Linked DNA regions of Halorhodospira halophila. The main gene of each other region encodes a partner of the protein of the gene in region 2 in a complex. Links are inferred from orthologs where the notes say so. Each region holds a gene or a part of one and is shown on either strand. Other genes may lie near its edges.

Region 1 (2,978 bases), on a different replicon or contig from region 2:
CCAGTCCGCTTCCGTGGCAGGTACAGCCTCGGCGAGCCGGTCCCGGGTGCGCTGGCAGCCGCGCACCTCGATCCCGGCCTCGCGCAACTGGCGGCCGATCTCCGGGAGGACGCGCCCGGCGGCGGCCTCGTCCACCAGCAGCGTCTCCATCGTGTTGCAGGTGCCCAGGCGCTGCGTCTTGGCATTGACGGCGATGGCCACTGCCTTGTCGGTATCGGCCGCCCCGTCGATGTAGACGTGACAGACCCCATCGAGGTGCTTGATCACCGGCACCCGCGCCTCGCGCGCGATGCGCTCGACCAGGCCCTTGCCGCCGCGCGGGACGATCACGTCCACCGACTCGGGCATCTGGATCAGGGCGCCGACGGCATCCCGATCCGTGGTCGCGACCACCTGGACGCCGTCGCCGGGCAGCCCGGCATCTTCCAGCCCGGCGCGGATCTGCTCGGCGATGGCCCGATTGGAACGGATCGCCTCGGAGCCGCCGCGCAGGATGGTGGCGTTGCCCGACTTGATGCACAGCCCGGCGGCATCGGCGGTGACGTTGGGACGAGACTCGTAGATGATGCCGATCACCCCGATGGGCATGCGCATGCGGCCGACCTGGATCCCCGAGGGCCGCGCGGAGAGTTCGCGCACCGCGCCAACCGGGTCCGGCAGCCCGGCGATCTCGCGCAACCCGTCGGCCATACCCTGGATGCGCCCCGGGGTCAGCTCCATGCGGTCGATCAGGGCCGGATCGAGCCCGGCCTCGCGGGCAGCGTCCAGGTCCGCGGCGTTGGCCGCGGCGATGGCCTCGGCACCCGCCTCGATGCGGGCGGCAATGGCTGCCAGGGCGCTGTTACGCGCCCCGGTGCCGGAACGTGCCAGGGCACGCCCGGCCGCCCGGGCCTGCTGCCCGACCCGCCGGATGGTCTCGGTGATGTCGCTCGACTGCTCTGCACTCATCGGGTTTGCTCAAATGGCCTCGATCAGGAACAGGGTGTACCTTCCGGCACTATTTTGCCATGGCACGCGCCAGGCGAGAGACCAGGGCCCGCAGCTGCTCCCACGGCTCCCCCGGCGGGAGCCCCTTGATCGCCCGATCCACCCGGTGGCAGCGCTGCAGCAACTGCCGCCAGGTGGCCACCGGGCGCCGGCGGGCGGCATTGCGCAACCGCGCGGCCCGCCGCTTCCAGATCCGCTCGCGCTGCAGCACGCCCTCGTCGGCGCCGGCCGCCAGCCGTGCCGCCACACGGATATCCCGGGCCAGGGCCCAGAGGATCAGCGGAGGCTGCACGCCCTCCTCCTCCAGCGCGGCCAGAACGCGCAGCGCCCGCGTCCACTCCCCGTCCAGGGCAGCGTCGGCCAGATCGTCCACGGTATAGCGGGCGCTGTCGGCCAGGGCCCCGGCGGCCGTCTCGACATCCACACCGCCCCCGCTGCCGACGAGCAGGCGCAGCTTCTCCACCGCCTGGTCCGCAGCCAGCAGGTTGCCCTCGGAGCGCTCGGCGATGAGCGCCGCCGCCTCGGGGTCCGCCTGCAGCCCGGCGCGGCGCAGCCGCTCGGCCACCCAGCGCGGCATGTCGCGGCCCGGCACCGGCCAGCAGTAGACAAAGATGCCGGCCCCGGCCAGCGCCCGCGCCCACGCCGCCTCCCGGGCCGAACGCTCCAGGCGGCCACTGGTCACCAGCAAGACGGTGTCCTCCGGGGCGTCGCGGCAGTAGGACTTGAGGGCCTCGGCCCCGTCGCGCCCGGGCTTGCCGCCGGGCATGCGCACCTCCAGGAGGCGGCGATCGCCGAACAGCGACAGGCTGCCCGCAGCCTCGGTCAGCCGCCCCCAGTCGAACCCGGCATCGACATCGAGCACCTCGCGCTCGGCGTGCCCGGCCTCGCGGGCCGCACGGCGCACGGCGTCGGCGGCTTCGCGCTGGAGCAGCGGCTCCTCCCCGGCGATGAAGCAGACCCGGGGCAGCACCCCGCGCTCGAGCTGGCGATGCAGGGTCTCCGGCCGCTCGGCCATCAGCGCAGGGCCTGGAGCCGCAGCATCAGCAAGCGCACGGCGTCGGCTCGCAGCTCCTCCTCCAACTCCGCCTCGCGGGCCCGGCGCTCGTCGGCCCCGCCGTCCGGATCGGCAAAGGTGCGCTGGGCATCCAACGAGGTGCGCTGGATGCGCGTCTCGCCCTCGGCATCGACCACGCTGTAGTCGATGGTGTAGGTCAGCCGGTAGTCGAGCACATCACCGCCGGCCCCGACCGAGGCGGTGTCGCGGCTGCTGCCCCGACCGTGCAGGGTCAGCACCCACTCGGCACCGGCGGCGCTCTCGGTGTACTGCCCGCCGCCCCCCTCGATGGCGCGGCGCACCTCGCGGCGCAGCTCGCTGCTACCCGCCTCGTCCACCACCTGAATGACCCGGTCGTCCAGCGAGATCCCGCCCGGGGCGCCACGCAGCTGCCAGCCGCAGGCGCTCAGCGCCAGGGCCAGTACTGCCACGCCCAGCAGCCCGACCACCCCCTGGGACCGGTTCCGCCACGATAATCGCATCCGCACCCCCTGGCGGCGGAAGGCCGCTACTTGGCCACCACGTTGATGAGCTTGCCGGGGACGAAGACCACCTTCCTGATCTCCTTGTCGGCCACGAAGCGCTGCACGTTGTGCTCGGCCAGCGCCGCCTCCCGGGCCTGCTGCTCATCGGCGTCGGCGGGCAGGGTGACGTGGCCGCGAAGCTTGCCGTTAACCTGGACCACCAGCTCCACCTCGTCACGGACCAGCGCCTGCTCGTCCGCCTCGGGCCAGGCGGCCTCGACCACCGGGGCCGTATGGCCGAGCTCGAACCACAGGTGGTGGCAAAGGTGCGGGGTGATCGGCGCCAGGATCAGCACGGCTGCCTCCAGCCCCTCCTGCATCACCGCACGGCCAGCGTCGCTGTCGTCCCCGGCCTTGCCCAAGGCGTTGCACAGCTCCATCACCGCCGCGATGGCGGTATTGAAGGTGAAGCG
Region 2 (3,864 bases):
GGAAGGTGGCGGGGGTGTTCACGCGGCGGTTGGAGCAGGGCATGCGCCTGCAGACGGATCCAACCGTGATCTACGGCCTGGGCGAAGACTACGACGGGCGGCTGCGCCGATCCGATCTGCGCCGTGATACGCCTTACAACACCTACACGCGCCACGGCCTGCCGCCGACCCCGATCGCCCTTCCCGGGCGGGCCTCTCTGAAAGCGGCTGTCGACCCGAAGCCGGGCAGTGCGCTCTATTTCGTCTCCCGCGGCGACGGCAGCCACCATTTCTCGGACACGCTGGACGAGCACAACGAGGCCGTCCGACGCTACATCCTGGAGGAGGAGTGACGGAGCGAGGCCGTTTCATCACCGTCGAAGGGCTGGAAGGGGCCGGCAAGACCACCTGTCTGCGGGCCATCGAGCAGATGCTGGAAGAGGCCGGCATCGAGCGGCCGCTGTTCACCCGCGAGCCTGGGGGCACGCCTTTCGGCGAGGCCCTGCGCGGCGCGCTCCTCGACCCGCAGTACAGCGGTCTCAGCGCAGAGGCCGAGGCGTTGACCGTCTTCGCCGCGCGGGCCGAGCACCTCGCGCAGGTCATCCATCCAGCCCTGGCCACGGGGCGCTGGGTGGTCAGCGACCGCTTTACCGACGCCACCTACGCCTATCAGGGCGGCGGCCGCGGGCTCGGTGATGAACGGATCGCGGTACTGGAGCAGTGGGTCCACGGGGGCTTCGTGCCTGACCGGACGCTGCTGCTCGATGTGGATCCGTCGGTCGGACGCTCCCGGGTCGCCAGTCGGGGCAGCGGGGAGGATCGTTTCGAGCAGGAGCAGGACCCGTTCTTCCTTGCGGCGCGCGCCGCTTACGCCCGTCGTGCCGCAGCGGAACCAACGCGCTTCCGTTGCATTGACGCGAACCGGCCGGAAGACGACGTGGCCCGCCAGGCACGCGCCGCACTGGCCGACCTGCTCCCGGCGCGGAGTGCGTCATGAGCGAAGCACCCGAGCATCCGGACTGGGTGCCGCCGGGGCAGGGACGGGGCCAGCTCCCGCCCTGGCTGCTCCCGGAACTTGACCGGCTGCTCGCCCTGCACGACCAGGGTCGGTTGCATCACGCCCTGCTGCTGACTGGGCGAACCGGACTCGGAAAGAGGCTGCTGGCCGGCGTCCTGGCCCGGGCGCTGCTCTGTCAGGGGGGGGAGGAGGGCGGACAGCGGCCCTGCGGGGAATGCCGTGGCTGTCGTCTGACCGGTGGCGGGGCCCACCCCGATCTGCGCACCCTCAGCCCCAGCCGCGGTGGCGAGCGCGGCGAAATCGTGGTCGATAGCGTCCGCGGGCTGGTCGATTTCCTGCATCTGAGCGCGCAGCTCAGCGGCAGCCGGGTCGCGGTGATTGTGCCGTGCGACCGGCTCAACCGCGCAGCGGCCAACAGCCTGCTCAAGACACTGGAGGAGCCGCCCGCAGGGGTGTTCCTCATCTTGGCTACCGGGCGACCGGGGCGGCTGCCACCGACCGTACGCAGCCGGTGCACGGTGCGCGGGTTGTCGCCACCGCCTTGGGGCACGGCACGGCAGTGGCTAATCGAGCGTGCCGCGGCCGGGGCTGAGCGGGCAGACAAGGCACTGGCGCTGGCCGGCGGCATGCCGCTGGCGGCCGAGCGCATCCTCCGCGAACAGGGCCTTGAGGGGTACGAGGCATTGCTCCAGCAGCTTCACCGGTTGAGTGCCGGTGGCGATCCGGTCAAAGAGGCAGAGACCTGGGAACGGGCGCCGGAGGCGTTGGCCGACGCGGTTTCGGCGATCCTCGCGGATCTGCTGCGTCAGCGCCACGGCGCACCGGATCGCGGGCTGCTGCCCTCAACCCTGGCGCAACAGCTGATTCGGCAGGCATCGCCGGAGTCGCTGCACCAGACGTTCCTGCGCATCGGCGAGCACCGGCGCAGCCTGGAGCAACCCCTGAATGGACGTCTGGCCGCGGAGGCGATCCTCCTCGACCTGGCCGCAGCCCTGCGGCCCGTGGGTCACTCGGCCGCCAGGCAGGCCTGAAGCCGCCGCCAGGCTTCCTCCAGGTCCTCGGCCGTGTTGTAGAAGTGCGCCGAGAAACGGATGCCGCCACAACGCGAGGCACAGGCAACATCGCGGGCGCGCAGAGCCGCCAGGAGGCGCTCCGGGTCGGCGCCCGGGACGCGGAAGGTGACAATACCGGCGTGGCGATCCGCTTCAGTCGGTGTCACCAGCTCGAAACCGTGGCGCCGGACGCCTTCCATGGCCTCCCGGGCGTTCGTCAGGACGCGCCGCTCGACCTCCTTCAAGCCGACATCCTCGAGCACCGCCAGGCTCGCTTCGAGGGCGTGGCTGCCAAGCAGGTTCGGGCTACCGGGTTCCAAGCACCGGCCGGTGCCGGCGGGATCCCAGTCGGGTCGGTCGAAGGCGCCCAGATCTTCGGCCATATGCCAGCCGATCTGCCAGATCCGCAGCTCATCGCGCACCCGGGGATGGACGTACAGCCCGCCGATCCCCTCCGGGCCGAGCATCCACTTGTGTCCATCCGCGACAATGAAATCGGCGTCCACGGCAAGCTGAAGGGCGCCCAGCGTCTGGATCGCATCGACGCAGAGCAGGACGCCGCGCTCGCGACAGGCGTTACTCAGCCGCTCCAGGTCCATGCGCAGTCCCGTGCCGTACTGGACACTGCTGATCGGAAGCAGCCGGGTGCGTGGCGTCAGGGCGTCGATGAGGGCGTCCTCCGGCGTGGCGCCGTCGCTCAGTCGCACCTGACGGACGTGGACGCCGTAGTGTCGGGCCAGGGATTGCCAGACCCAGCGATTGGAGGGGAATTCCTGGTCGTTGATGATCACCTCGTCGCCGGGCTGCCAGGTCACCCCGTGGGCGACCATGGAGAGGCCCGCCGAGGTGTTCGGCACCAGGGCGATGTCCGACACGGCACCAGCGACACCCATCAGTCGTGCCAGCCGGGCCCGTAGACGGTCTTCCGCCTCCAGCCAGTTGGGATAGTCCGCGGCTCCGCGATGGAGGCATTCGTCGGCAAATCGGTGGACGGCATCCCGAGTCCGCTGCGGCCAGGTGCCGACCCCGGCGTGGTTGAGATAGACCAGGTTCGGGTCGAGCGGGAACTCCGGGTGGGCCATTGCCGTTGCCTTTGTCGTTGCCATCGGATCCGGGGGGCGAGTATACCGGCCCGTCGCCGGGCTGTCGGCAGGCTGGCCGCTCAGTCACCCGTGCGATCGGGGTCACCCGGAGAGCCGCGGAAGGTATATTATGTTAAATTATGTTAGACGCAAGCAGCGCGGCTCTCCCGCCACGCTGCCATGGGCTTGTTTCGGCTTGTTTCCGTCTCTCTTCGCCTCAGCTACTCGGGCGCTTGTAACCATCGACCATACCAGCGGTCAGGTTCTGCTTCTCACGCCGACCGGAGAGCGTTACGCCGAGGATGTGCATGCCGACCAGGGCCAGCAGTGTATAAGAACTCACGATGTGCACATCCGAGATCAACTCCCCAGGCAGTTGCGCCCCGTATAGGAACCCAAGCGGACCCGCGCCGCGATCCAGCGCTGGCAGCATCATGCCTGATACGGACGCGATCACCAGTCCCAAGAGCAGGATCACTGCCATCACACCGCCCTGCGGCGGATGGCCCAAATAGCGACGGTCCTCTCCGGTGCTCATCGCACGCAGATGCGCCATCAACGCACGCGGCCCCGGCACGAAGTGCGAGAAACGCGCCTGTGGCGGCCCGACGAATCCCCAGACGATCCGCGCCAGCACGACCACGGTCAGCAAGTAACTGACCCACAGGTGGGCGGGCATCTCGCCGATCACAGCGGTAAAGAACGAGGCCGCAAACAGGAGCGTGATCAGCCA

The links.
Region 1: the proteins of holB (region 2) and holA are in contact, whole or in part, in a cryo-EM structure (PDB 8GIZ), measured with the Escherichia coli proteins. The link is inferred for Halorhodospira halophila from one-to-one orthologs.

Annotation. Positions count from the first base shown.
Region 1 is NZ_NHSN01000027.1:7,170-10,147, forward strand. It holds holA (DNA polymerase III subunit delta), read right to left. Parts: upstream 2,003-2,978; coding sequence 998-2,002; downstream 1-997. Other genes in the region: CCR79_RS11415 (glutamate-5-semialdehyde dehydrogenase), read right to left, coding at 1-948; lptE (LPS assembly lipoprotein LptE), read right to left, coding at 2,002-2,523; leuS (leucine--tRNA ligase), read right to left, coding at 2,550-2,978. UniProt on the Escherichia coli protein: Part of the beta sliding clamp loading complex, which hydrolyzes ATP to load the beta clamp onto primed DNA to form the DNA replication pre-initiation complex.
Region 2 is NZ_NHSN01000001.1:64,963-68,826, forward strand. Bases 1-3,000 are described here. They hold holB (DNA polymerase III subunit delta'), read left to right. Parts: upstream 1-972; coding sequence 973-2,028; downstream 2,029-3,000. Other genes in these bases: mltG (endolytic transglycosylase MltG), read left to right, coding at 1-332; tmk (dTMP kinase), read left to right, coding at 329-976; CCR79_RS00310 (aminotransferase class V-fold PLP-dependent enzyme), read right to left, coding at 2,004-3,000. In the rest of the region: more of CCR79_RS00310, read right to left, coding at 3,001-3,155; CCR79_RS00315 (cytochrome b/b6 domain-containing protein), read right to left, coding at 3,349-3,864. UniProt on the Escherichia coli protein: Part of the beta sliding clamp loading complex, which hydrolyzes ATP to load the beta clamp onto primed DNA to form the DNA replication pre-initiation complex.